Regions from separate parts of the Paenarthrobacter aurescens genome, predicted to be linked through region 3. Evidence: predicted binding sites of a transcription regulator. Region 3 holds the regulator's gene; each other region holds the start of a gene.
The links. The regulator Rex, encoded in region 3, represses fermentation and respiration genes when NADH is low (regulators of the CRP and FNR family bind a similar motif). The targets are predictions, from matches to a motif close to CTTGTGAANNNNTTCACAAG.
Positions count from the first base shown of each region.

Region 1: ABI796_RS03560 (queuosine precursor transporter) is a predicted target of Rex. The motif match lies at 1,584-1,603, and genes of this name have one in related genera.
Region 2: ABI796_RS11265 (glyceraldehyde-3-phosphate dehydrogenase) is a predicted target of Rex. The motif match lies at 1,804-1,823, and genes of this name have one in related genera.
Region 4: ABI796_RS02035 (ALF repeat-containing protein) is a predicted target of Rex. The motif match lies at 1,169-1,188, and genes of this name have one in related genera.

Region 1 is NZ_CP157456.1:724,957-728,206, reverse strand. It holds gene tgt (tRNA guanosine(34) transglycosylase Tgt) at 1-643, shown strand, start outside; gene ABI796_RS03560 (queuosine precursor transporter) at 671-1,381, opposite strand; gene ABI796_RS03555 (TetR/AcrR family transcriptional regulator) at 1,655-2,317, shown strand; gene ABI796_RS03550 (TIGR01777 family oxidoreductase) at 2,314-3,225, shown strand.
Region 2 is NZ_CP157456.1:2,430,590-2,433,839, forward strand. It holds gene ABI796_RS11260 (hypothetical protein) at 1-21, opposite strand, end outside; gene ABI796_RS11265 (glyceraldehyde-3-phosphate dehydrogenase) at 95-1,582, opposite strand; RNA gene rnpB (RNase P RNA component class A) at 1,846-2,237, opposite strand; gene ABI796_RS11275 (YaaA family protein) at 2,296-3,060, shown strand; gene ABI796_RS11280 (zinc ribbon domain-containing protein) at 3,091-3,250, opposite strand, start outside.
Region 3 is NZ_CP157456.1:3,347,962-3,351,211, forward strand. It holds gene ABI796_RS15510 (hypothetical protein) at 1-450, shown strand, start outside; gene ABI796_RS15515 (hypothetical protein) at 712-1,485, shown strand; gene ABI796_RS15520 (redox-sensing transcriptional repressor Rex) at 1,534-2,241, opposite strand; gene ABI796_RS15525 (glutaredoxin family protein) at 2,318-2,572, opposite strand; gene ABI796_RS15530 (HAD family phosphatase) at 2,737-3,250, shown strand, end outside.
Region 4 is NZ_CP157456.1:402,467-405,716, forward strand. It holds gene ABI796_RS02030 (amino acid permease) at 1-1,110, opposite strand, end outside; gene ABI796_RS02035 (ALF repeat-containing protein) at 1,368-3,250, shown strand, end outside.

The DNA.
Region 1 (3,250 bases), 1.7 Mb from region 3:
GTCGCTGGAGCGGACCCGGCTTTGGGCGCTGAGGTGCTTGGAGGAGCACGCGTCCCTGACGTCCTCGCGCGCGGCTAAGCCATACCAAGCACTGTTCGGGGTCATTCAAGGCGCCCAGTACGAGGACCTGCGCCGCAAAGCCTGCCAGGACCTGGGCGCCATGCCCTTTGACGGGTACGGGATTGGCGGTGCGCTGGAGAAGGAAAACCTTGGCACCATTGTGCGCTGGTGCAATGAAGAGCTGCCTGAGAACAAGCCCCGCCACCTGTTGGGTATCTCAGAGCCGGACGACATCTTCACGGCGATCGAGAACGGAGCCGATACCTTCGACTGTGTCTCCCCTACCCGCGTTGCCCGGAACTCGGCGTTCTACACCCCGTTTGGACGCTTCAACTTGTCCGGGGCCCGCTACAAGACCGACTTCGGCCCGTTGCAGGACGGCTGCGACTGCTACACCTGCGTGAATTACTCCCGGGCGTACATCCACCACCTGTTCAAGGCCAAGGAAATGCTCTCGGCAACGCTCATCTCCATCCACAACGAGCGCTTCGTGGTGAAGATGGTGGACGACGCCCGCCTGGCCATCGAATCCGGGGACTTCTTCGAGTTCAAGGCCGAGACGCTGGGCCGGTACTACTCCTAGCTTGTTGCCGCTCCGCTGGACGGAGGCCTAAGCTGCGACTGTGCCGTAGCTTGGCTCGCGCTTCTTGATCCAACCAACTACCAGCACGGTGACCGGGACGAACAGGAACTCCACGGCGGTCTTGTAGACGAAGCCTGCCAAGGCGTAGTTCAGGAACGAGCCGAAGTCCGTGATGCCAATGACCGACGCCGCGATGCTGCAGAAGATCAAGGTGTCCACCAATTCGCCCACCACGGACGAGCCCATGAGCCGTGCCCACAGGGATTTCTCACCGGTGCGGGCCTTCATCTTGACCAGGATCCAGGAATTGATGGTTTGCCCGGCAAGGAAGGCCAGCAGCGAACCAAGGACGATCAACGGCACGGGGCCGAGTGCGCCTTCGATAGCCGCCTGTTTGCTGGTGCCGTAGTCGTCAGTGAAGCCGGGCAGCACAATGATGATCCAGTAGCAGAGGGACGCGAACACTGAGAGCGCGAACGAGGTGATGATCGCTTTGCGTGCAACTTTGAAGCCGTACACCTCGCTCATCACGTCGCCAAGAATGTAGGCGATGGGGAAGAGGAAAAATCCGCCGTCCGTGATGATCGGGCCCAGCACAACGCCCTTGGAGGCGCCGATGTTGGACAGGATCAGCACCACGGCCATGATGGCCAGCATGATGCCGAAGTAGGGAGAGCCGATCGAAGCGAAGCGCGGCGCGGGCTTGCTCAAAGTACTGGAGCCTGAGGGCGAGGGCATGGGTCATCCATTTCGTAGTGGTTCGCGCAGGCTCCTTCTCCAAGGGCCCCGCTGTATTAGCACTGTGGTTGGTGGGGCATCCGGCCCGGCACCGGTTCCATTCTCCCACTCCTGCCCCGCCCTTCTCTCACATCCCGGGCGCTTCCGGCCGTCCCTCTCTCACATCCCGGGCGCTTCCGGCCGACCCTCTCTCACATCCCTCTTTTTGAACACGTTCAGAAATCGTGCCATACTCGTTCTTGAACACGTTCAAATCGGAGTCAGGAGCAGCGGATGGCAGCAAAAAGCGAGCAGACCCGGCAACTCGTTGCCGACGTCGCACTGAAGATGTTCCGCGAAGTGGGCTTTGAGAAGACCACTATGCGCGCCATCGCACAGGAAGCCGGCGTCTCGGTGGGCAACGCGTACTACTACTTCGCCTCCAAGGACGAGCTGGTCCAAGAGCTCTACATCCAGGTGCAGGACGAGCACGCAGTCGTCGCAGCGGAGGCTCTCGAAGGAGTCCAGGATCTGGCAGGGCGGCTGAAGGCAGTGCTGCATACCGGGATCGACGTCATGGCTCCTTACCACCAGTTCGGTTCCGACTTCATTGCCACGGCGATCCGGCCGTCGTCGCCCGTCAACCCGTTTGGCGAGGCGTCCACCACCGCCCGTGAGGCTTCTCTCGCGATCTTCCGGTCCGCCGTCGAAGGTTCCTCCCCTTCGGTCGCCAAAAAGTTACGCGGCGATCTGCCCGAGCTGCTGTGGCTGGCGTACATGGGGGTGGCGCTGTTTTGGGTGTACGACCATTCCGAAGGCCAGCGACGCACACGGAAACTGATCGACGGCGCGGCCCCACTCGTGGCCCGCGGCCTCTCGCTGGCAAAAATTCCGGGCGTGAGCAAAGTGTTCGACGACGTCCTGGGCTTGGTGCGCAGCGTAAAGGAAGACGCGTGAAGCCGCGGACAGTGGTTCTCGCGGGCGCATCCGGGTTCATCGGCAGATACTTCAGGGAGCGGTTTGTTGAGGAGGGGTGGCAGGTCCGGACCGTTGGGCGGGGCGCTTCAGCTGACGCTCAATGGAACGACGACGGCGCCATCACCACAGCCCTGGACGGCGCCGAACTGCTGGTCAACCTCGCCGGACGGTCCGTGAATTGCCGTTACAACGTCCGGAACCGGCGCGAAATCATGGACTCCCGGGTATTGACCACACGGGAGCTGGGACGGGCGGTTTCTGCGTGTGAGGACCCACCCCGGACGTGGATCAATTCAAGTACGGGCACCATTTACCGTCATGCGGAAGATCGCCCGCAGTCGGAGGACTCAGGTGAGCTGGGTAGCGGGTTTTCCGTGGATGTGGCCCGTGCTTGGGAGGATGAGCTGGACGCTGCCGTTGTGCCTGCTACCCGCAAGGTGCCGCTCCGCATTGCGATTGTGCTGGGACCTGGTGGTGGCGTGATGGGTCCGTTCCGGAACCTCGCCCGGCTTGGCTTGGGCGGGTATATGGGCCCGGGCACGCAGAAGTTCAGCTGGATTCATGTGGAGGACTTGTTCCGTGTGGTGCTGTTCGCGCACGCTCATGGTGAGCTGACTGGGCCCCTGAACGCGGCGTCGCCGTACCCGGTGGACAACCGCGAGCTGATGTCACTGGTCAGGCAAAGCATGCGTGTCCCGTTCGGCATCCCGACGCCGTCATGGTTGCTCGAGGCCGGGGCCGTGCTGATCCGGACACAGACCGAGCTGGTGCTCAAAAGCAGATGGGTAGAGCCCCGGAAACTGCTCGATGCCGGGTTCGCATTCGAGTACCCCTGCCTTACCGGTGCCCTCAACCACATCGCGAACCCCACACGCTCTCTCACATAACCGCCCCTTCCGCCGAACCATCTCT
Region 2 (3,250 bases), 920 kb from region 3:
CAACGTAGATTCGTTTTCCATGAACCCATTTTGATCAGGTTTCCCGGCCGATGCCAGTGACTCAGCCGGGAAACCTGTGGATACTTCGGAGTTGCTAGGCGCCAGCAGTTTCAAGCACAGCGATGGGCGCAACCACGTCACGTGCAGGGAAGGACGGCGGGTTCACACCGGCCATCTCTTCCATGACACGAACAACCTGGCAGGAGTAGCCGAATTCGTTGTCGTACCAGACGTACAGAACGAGGTTCTTGTCGTTGGAAATCGTTGCGAGGCCGTCCACGATGCCCGCGCGGCGGGAGCCAACGAAGTCGGTGGAGACAACATCCGGAGAGTCGATGTAATCGATCTGCTTGCGAAGATCCGAGTGGAGGGACATTTCGCGGAGGAAGTCGTTGACTTCATCCCGGGTGGTGCCCTTTTCAAGGTTCAGATTCAAAATGGCCATGGAGACATCCGGGGTGGGTACGCGGATGGCGTTGCCTGTGAGCTTGCCCTGCAGTTCCGGAAGCGCCTTGGCTACAGCCTTCGCGGCACCGGTCTCCGTGATGACCATGTTCAATGCTGCGGAACGGCCGCGGCGGTCACCCTTGTGGAAGTTGTCAATCAGGTTCTGGTCATTGGTGAAGGAGTGAACGGTCTCCACATGGCCGTGAATGATGCCGAATTTGTCATTAATGGCCTTCAGCACCGGCGTAATGGCGTTGGTGGTGCAGGATGCTGCGGTGACGATCTTGTCTTCATCTGAGATGTCGCGGTGGTTGATGCCGTGAACAATGTTCTTCAGATCGCCCTTGCCCGGGGCCGTCAGCAGAACGCGGGCAGCGCCCTTGCTCTGCAGGTGCTGGGAAAGGCCCTCGGCGTCACGCCAGCGGCCGGTGTTGTCTACTACCAAGGCATCCTTGATGCCGTAAGCGGTGTAGTCAACAGTGGCAGGGTTGTCCGAGTAGATCACCTGGATCTGTACACCGTTGGCCGTGATGGTGTTGGCTTCCTCGTCCACGCGGATGGTGCCTTCGAAGGAGCCATGTACCGAGTCCCGGCGAAGCAGCGAAGCGCGCTTCACGAGGTCATTCTCAGCACCCTTGCGGACAACAATCGCGCGAAGGCGCAGACCGTGTCCGCCGCCGGCCTTTTCAATCAGGATGCGGGCCAGGAGACGGCCGATGCGGCCAAAGCCGTACAGCACGACGTCGGTGCTGGTGCGGTCGTCAGCCCCACGCTTTCCCACGATTTCTGCGAGCTCGGCACGCAGGTACTCATCCAGGGAGGCCCCGTTGCCTTCGGCCCGGAACTTCTCGGTCAAGCGTGCAATATCAATGGCGGCCGCACCGAGTTCCAGCTCAGAGAGTGCGTTCAGCAGCGGAGCAGTCTCTTCGAGCAGCAGTTCATGGTTGCTCATCCGGCGCGCAAATCGGTGTGCCTTGAGGATGTTCATGGTGGACTTGTTGATCAGGCTCCGGCCGTGGATGCTCGTGACCACATTGTTTTCCCGGTACAACCGGCCGATTACCGGAATCATGGCTTCGGCGAGGGCCTCCCGGCCCATCCACTTATCAAGACAAGAATCTGACGTCTGGCTCACAGAACTACCTTCCTTGGGTCAACCACATACGTCCTCGTATGCAGATGGCAGCGGCCGCCCGGAGTAGTCCTGCGGCTCATGCGCCGGCGGGCTTCGGTCCACCCACAGCGCCTTGAACGAGAGCAAAGAAAATCCGCCGGCTGCGAACGCAGTCCCGGCGGCAGAACATCTACGTTCAGTAACCATTCTAAGGCGGAAGGCAGGAGCATAGGACGCCCTGCGGCGTGAAATCACTCACACGCCGGTTTCGCGCCAGTCATAAATGGATGGGTCGACCGATACGCCGGGTTCTGTCATCCCTGCCGTTACCGGAAAGGGAGTGGCGGCCATCCATCTACGAACGCCGTTGCCGACGCCCTCCAGCAGCCTACCCGGACACTCGGGCGAGCAGCCCTCAAACGTGTCCTGTCTGGCCTTGCTCCGGGTGGGGTTTACCTAGCCTCCCCGGTCACCCAGGGAGCTGGTGGTCTCTTACACCACCGTTTCACCCTTACCTGCTGCCCTGCGATGCGGAACATCACAGGACACAGGCGGTCTGTTCTCTGTGGCACTGGCCTGCGGGTTACCCCGAGTGGGCGTTACCCACCACCCTGCTCTACGGAGCCCGGACGTTCCTCGAGCCACTTTCGTGACGCGCGACCGCCTGGTCGACCCATCCGCTGTCCAGTCTACCGGCGTCCGGACGTGCCGATGGCCGACGGTAATATCGACTGGTGCTGATTCTGCTGCCGCCTTCCGAAGGCAAGACCCCCGCCGCCAAGGGCCCATCCATTAACTGGGATTCGCTCAGCTTTCCTGAACTGAACCCCTACCGGGCCAAGGTGCTCGAAGCGCTGGGCACCGTGAGCGCGCATGAGGATGCCCTCGCCTTGCTGGGGGTGGGCGCCTCCTTACGGAACGACGTCGAACGCAACACCAGACTCCACGCGGAGCCGGCCGCACCGGCGCACCAGGTCTACTCCGGGGTCCTTTACGACGCCCTGGGGTACAGCACCATGACGCCGACGCAACGCCGCAAGGCCGACGAGTCAGTCCTGGTGGTTTCTGCCCTGTGGGGCGCCATCGGTTTCGGCGACCACGTGCCCGCCTATCGCTTGTCCATGGGAACCGCACTGCCCGACGTCGGGCGCCTTGCTTCCTATTGGAAGCCGCAGCTTAACGCTGCCCTCGCCTCACGCACTGAAGGCGAGCTGTTGGTGGACTGCCGCTCCAGCACCTACGCCGCGGCCTGGGCTCCTCCGGCGTCCCGGACAGTCAACGTGAACGTCTTCAATGAGGCTGACGGCAAGCGCACGGTAGTCAGCCACTTCGCCAAGCACACCCGCGGCGAACTGGCCAGGCACTTGCTGACCCGTCGCGGCAAAGCACCGGCAACCCCGGAGCAGCTCCTGAAGGCTGCCGGTGAAATGTGGACTGCCGAACTGGTTGAGGGCACGGCCCGCAAGCCGCACGCATTGAACATCATCCTGTCCAGCTGATCCGCCCGTTACAGGCGGGGCGGGCTTGATTCAGTTCCACTCCGCCGAGCGAACAAGGATGACACCTGAATCCGGGCAAAAGACAATATCGTCCTCAGCTGCGGCTTTGACTTCGGCGAGATCGCCGGGGCTGAGCATCATGCCGGAGCCTTCGGACTTACCGTGGAAGAGCCGTGCTGCACCGACGCCC
Region 3 (3,250 bases):
GTCATGCCCCAAGGCGGATTCTCGGGAATGTTCAAAACCCAGGGCCTGCCCACCGAATTGAAGGTTTCCTACTTCATCTGGGTCATCTCCGGGCTCCTCGGGCTGTTGTTTGGGCTCATCGCATTCTTCGCCGTGATCGCCGCATTCGCCTTCGCCCCAGGATTCGCTGCCATCGCACTGATCCTCCTTCTGCTCACCTTGGCCGTGTCCGCCGCACAAGTAGTCCTGGCCATGAAAATGAAGGAAGGCAAGGAGTGGGCCCGCCTCGCGTTGACCATCCTTGCCGGCATTTCCCTCCTGCTGGCCATCTTCGGGGCAGCCAGTGGCGGCGGTTCCGGGATGGGCCTGGGCGGTAACTGGTTCGGCTTCCTTGTCAGCGCCGTTGCCGTGGTCTTGATGTGGCTCCCCAATTCACAGCTCTGGTTCAAGGCAGTAAAGGGTCACGCCTGAGACCTGCCCGAGTACCGTCGTCGAGCATTAACGGCGGAAATGCGTGCTGAAGGCCGCGGTTGAACCTCCGGGTTGCCGCGGCCTTCATCATGAAGGCGTAAGCCCACATGATGATTTTTCCTGCCAGCTTGAAATAACTGCGTGTGATCGTCTGCAGCGTCCGGACCCGGGATGTACGGTGGTAGCAGAACCACGCTGGGGGCAGGGTCAATTTGCTGATCCCGGCGGCCGCACCAGCAGTCGAACAAGCAAAGGAATGCCATGAGCAACCCTCCGTACCCGCCCTCAAACCCGGGCGATCCCAACCAGCCCGGGACCGACGGTTCCCAGCCATCTGCACCGCAGACCCCGGCACCGCAGTACGGTCAGCCCGCCGCCCCGCAGTACGGGCAGCAGTCCCCCGCCGCACCCCAGTACGGCCAGCCCGCCGCCCCCCAATACGGGCAGCAGTCCGCACCGCAGTATGGCCAGCAGCCTTCCCCCTATGGTCAGCCTCCCGCAGCTCCGCAGTACGGCCAGGACACCAACTGGCCAAGCCAGCAGCCCGGACCCACCACCGTGCCGCCCATGGTTAACTACGCGTTCTGGATGATCATCGCCGCCGGCATCCTTTCCGCCATCAGCTCCTTGCTCCTGGCCACCACCGGCGCCGACGTCTTCATTGACATGATGAATCAGCAGGCCGCTCAACAGGGCACGGATCTTCCGCCGGAAAGCATGGAAGGCATGCGTGGCATCATGGCCGTCAGCGCCATAGTCGGTGCCATCTTGAGCCTCGGCCTGTATGCATTGGTCGCTTTCCCGGTCCGGAAAGGCAAGAACTGGGCAAGGATCCTGGGCACAGTCTTCGCTGCCATCTCGGTACTTGGCCTCACGGGCCTGTTCCAGTTCGGTCCCACGTACGGCTTCATGCAGCTGATCGTGATTCTCCTGGGCGTTGCAGCAATCGTCATGCTCTACCTGCCGGCGTCGGCTCCGTACTTCCGCAAGGCGCAGCCGTTCGGCAATCCTTACCAGAACCCCTACGGCCGCTAAAAACGCAGGCTTTCAAGCACCCAACGCGGGCGCGGACCCCGGCAAAGGCTAAACAGCCTGGCCCGGTGTCTGCGCCCGTTGTGCGTGATAGGCCAGAATCTGTAGCTCGGTTGCCATGTCCACCTTCCGGAGGTTGACGTGGGGTGGAACCTGCAGCAATACCGGGGCGAAACTGAGGATGCTCCGGATCCCGGCGGCAATGACGCGGTCGCACACGGCCTGGGCCACGGTGGCGGGCAGCGCCAGGACCACCATGTTGGTGTGGGTTCGTTCAAGGACCCGCTCAAGTTCGGCCGAATCACTGACCCGCAACCAGCCCACCTCATTGCCGATCACCATGGGGTCGGCGTCGAAGATGGCAACTACGTCAAAGCCGCGTGATTCGAAACCGCCATACCGGGCGAGGGCTTTGCCGAGGTTACCGGCACCAACAATCGCCACTTTCCAGTCGTGGGTCAGGCCCAGAGCTGCCGCGATGTGGCGGCTCAGGTACTGGACCTCGTAGCCCACACCACGGGTCCCGTAAGAGCCAACGTAGGAGAGGTCCTTGCGGAGTGTGGATGAACTGACGCCTGAGGCTTCCGCCAGCGCTTCAGAGGAAACCCGTTCAACGCCCTCGGCCAAGAGCGAGTTGAGCGCGCGCAAATAGAGGGTCATCCGGGCCACAGCCGCGGGTGGGATCTGCTTGGCGGCAGGCTCGTTGTCTCCGGTTGTGGCTTCCGGGGACGGTTCCAGCGCAGTCACGGTATTCTCCATTGCGTCGCTTTGTTGTTCCACTCTATGACCCTCGCCCGGACTCAACAAAAGCCATTACCTGCGGGTAGATCCACCCTCAGCTCTCCAGGACTTTCTTCAAGGTCCGGGTGAGCCGCTCCTCGTCGATCTTCCAGAAATCGCGCTGGATGCCATTGACCAGAACTACTGGAATCTCCTCAGCGAAGCGCTCCTGAAGTTGGGGGTCGCTGTCAATCCTCTGTTCGGTCCACTGCACGCCAAGACTTTTTGTGACGCGCTCGACGGCGGCACGCGCCTCGGTGCAGAGGTGGCAGTCAGCTTTGGTGAGGAGGACGACGTCGGGAATAGCCATGTCTCAAAGGTACCGGCCCAACCATCTCTCACATCCCACCCCCCTCCCGCCCAACCCTCACTCACATCCCACCCCCTCCCGCCCAACCCTCACTCACATCCCACCCGAGGGTTGCCGGGAGTGCGCACCCAACGCGGGACCCGGTGATTGACTAGACTCAAGGCATGCCCGAGGAGAAGAACGCCGCCGTGGTCGCAGATGCCTTGGTGCAGCAGGATGCCGCACAGAGGGATGCGGCCAAAACGGACATCGCCCGGAAGTACGCCGGCGAGGCCGCTTTCTTTGACGTCGACAATACGTTGATGAAAGGTGCAAGCCTCTTCCACGTGGCACGCAAAATGTACGAGCGCAAAGCCTTCACACTTTCCCAGGCTGCTGGGTTCGCTTGGAAACAGTTCAAGTTCGTTATGCGCGGCGAGAACATGGAGGACGTCCATTCCGTGCGTGACTCCGCCTTGACACTGGCTGCGGGCATCACCGTGGAAGACATCAAGGCCTTGGGCGAAGAGGTCTACGACGAAATGATCGAGTCACGGATCTGGCCGGGGACCAAAGCGCTTGCCGAACAGCACCTTCGGGTTGGCCGGAAAGTGTGGCTTGTGACGGCCACGCCCATCGAGGTGGCTACGGTCATTTCCACCCGACTCGGCCTTACTGGTGCCCTGGGTACCGTGGGCG
Region 4 (3,250 bases), 1.4 Mb from region 3:
CTCCGGAATGACCGCGTTCAACACCACGCCCACCAGGAGGATGCCGCCCATCATCACCACGGTCATCCACGGAACGCCGTGCCGGGAGATCTTGCTGAAGCTCTTGGGTGCGTGCCCTTGCTGGGCCAACCCGAAGAGAATGCGTCCGGCCCCAAAGATGTCGCTGTTGATGGCAGAAAGCGCGGCCGTGATGACCACGGCATTGAGGATGTGCGGTGCGGCAGGGATCCCCAGACCATCGAAAATCTGCACAAACGGACTTCCGCTGCTGCCGATCTCGTTCCAGGGGAAGATGCTCATCAGCACGCCCAACGTCAATACGTAGAAGAGCAGCACGCGGACCGGCACAGTATTAACTGCCTGCGGGATCACCTTCTTGGGGTTCGTGGCCTCGCCTGCCGTGATGCCGATCGTCTCGATGCCGCCAAAGGCAAACATGACGACGGCGAACGCGGCCAGTAGCCCCTCAAAACCGTTCGGGAACAAACCGCCGTGATTCACCAGGTTCCCCAGTCCCGGTGCCACGCCACCGCCGTCCCCCGTTTGGAAACCGAAGACGATGATCGCTGCTCCGCCGACGATCATTGCAATGATCGCCACCACCTTGATGAGCGAGAACCAGAACTCAAGCTCCCCGAACACTTTCACGCTGAGCAGGTTCATGGCACCCAGGAACAGGATGATGGCCAGCACCCAAATCCATCTGTCCACCTGGGGGAACCAGAACCCCATGTAAATACTGAAGGCCGTGACGTCGGCGATAGCTACGATCGCCATCTCGAACACGTAGGTCCATCCGGTCACGAAGCCCGCGAATGGTCCCAGGTACTTGGACGCGTACTGGCCGAAGGAGCCGGATACCGGGTGTCGGACAGCCATTTCGCCCAGCGCACGCATCACCATGAACACGGCAGCGCCGCCGATGATGTAGGCCAGCAGGACGGCGGGTCCTGCTTTCTGGATGGCGGAGGCGGAGCCGTAGAAAAGGCCGGTGCCGATCGCGGATCCGAGCGCCATGAAGCGAATGTGACGGACGTTGAGGCCTCGGCTGAGCGCCGTACCCGCGGCTTGGAGGACAGAGCTCTCCGCAGCCAGCTTGGTTTGTTGCATAGTAAAACCTTCTCGTCTTTGGGAGGGGATCGCTATCCAGCAGATCACTTTTGACGCCCTTGTGATGGGACTCACGGGGGTTTGGTGTCTTTGATCGCAGACAGTCTCATGACTCTGTTTTTAGGAGTGGTAAAAGTCATAGTCCGTAGTCGGATATGATGACCGCGGACAGCTCGTCACAGGTCAGGCATCCCTCGCATCCGCGTCGCCCCCATTGAACTCCGTGCTGCCAATCGCATTCGTTACTTGGGGGACCCTTGTTATCTTCATTCCGCGCTACCCGGCGCCGTGTTACTGCTGCCCTGATTGCCGTTGCAGCTGGGGCTTCTCTGCTCTTCGCTGCTCCAGCCCAGGCCTACGACATTCCCACCTTTGAGGTGCCGCACGCCGCTCAGGCTCCTGTCCCGTTCGTGGAGCGGGCCACTGATACTGCCGGCGTTGTTGAGCTGTGGAAGACAGGTGGCCCTGCAACCCGCGCCGCTGCTGCGACCGCGCTGGTGGGTGGCGCCGATGCGCTTCAGGCATTCCTCGACGCCGGACAGGACGTCACGCTCGCCGCGGACCGCAAGCAGCTGGTCACCGAGCTGACGACGCGGGGAAGTGCGCATGTTCGCTCAACTGCGCAAAAGATCCTGGCGGCGAATGACCCCGCGACGATCGATGCGTTCCTTGCTACGGGCTGGGCCGAGACGTGGAAGGGTGACCTCAGAGTCGCTGCTACGTTCTTTCAGGAGTACGGCAATGTCCATGTTGAACGCGCCGCGGCCGAGAGTCTGGACAAGGGCGATGGGGCTATTGAGAAGTTTGTCCTTGAGGGCTGGCGCGCCAAGGTCTGGATGACGGACCGCATGGCGGCTTATGCGGTGTTGGCTTCCGAGAATCCTGCAGTCTCTGCCGCTGCGGAGGCCGCGCTGAAAACCGAAAACGGGGATGTGGTGGCCGATTTCCTTCGCTACGGCCAGTTTGTGGTTGCCGGTCACGACGCTGAGTTGAGGACAGTGTCCGGGCTGCTCCAGCAGGTCAAGGCCGATGTCGCAGCCAACCCCAACGGCACCGCAGCTGTTGCTGATCGCGCGAAGGCCGCCATAGAGAAAGCCAAAAATGCGGCATCAGCTGCGAGGGAAGCAGACACCGCCAGATTGATGGCCGATTGGAAATTCCAGTCCGCGCAGGCACTCCCACGTGCTGTTATCGACGGCGCAAGCATGATCACTGAGAAGCCACTACGGGAAGCCTTTGCCAAGGCAGCCAAAGAAGTGCCCGGTCTACTCGCAACCCTGACGGCCCCCGGTGCCGACCTCAACACCCTGATCAACGAAGCACGCCAAGCCACCTTGGACCTTGGGCTGGTAGGTACACCGGAGGTTCGGAAAGCCGCGGAGGCCGCGCTGCTGGGTGGCGACGCCGCGATCAAGGACTTCATCACCGTCGGGCACGATGCTGCAGAAACGTTGGATGGCACCGTCATGCTCAACGAGAGGCAGCGCGTTGCCCAGCTCCACGCTACGGGCGGCGAATACGTTCGCAAGGCGGCCTCGATAGCCGGAAAGTCCTGGAGTCACCCGGATACCCGCTACTTCCTTGAGTACGGATTGGCTCAGGCGCAGGAGCTCGACAACCGCATCCTCGCCTACCAGAAGCTGGACGATGCAGATCTGGAACTGCGGGTTGCCGCCAATATAGCCCTGGAAGGTAGCCGGGCAGACGCGCAAGCATTCGCTACGGTCTGGCAGTTTGCAGCCGCCGATCGAGACGCGGCAACCACTGCCCACGTTGCCTCTATCGACGCCATGATCGCCGAGCTTGTTGGGCTTGCAGACACAGCAGCCGTCGACGCCGGTAAGGCGGCCGACGCTGCCAAGGCCGCGGAAGAGGCACGCCAAGCGGAAGAGGCACGCCAAGCCGAAGCCGCACGCCAAGCGGAAGCCGCCGCGGAAGCTGCACGCCAGGCCGAAGCTGCCGCGGCCGCTGCTGGTGGACAGCCCGGCCAGGCTGGAGCCGGACAGGTTGATGTTTCACAGCACTCCGGTGCCGGAGCAGCCCCAGTGATCGTTCCTTGGCCCCGCGACTACGCTCCCGCCGTCGGACTTGCTGAAACAGGTACCCCGGCCGAGGCGGCCGCAACACCTGCCGCCACTCC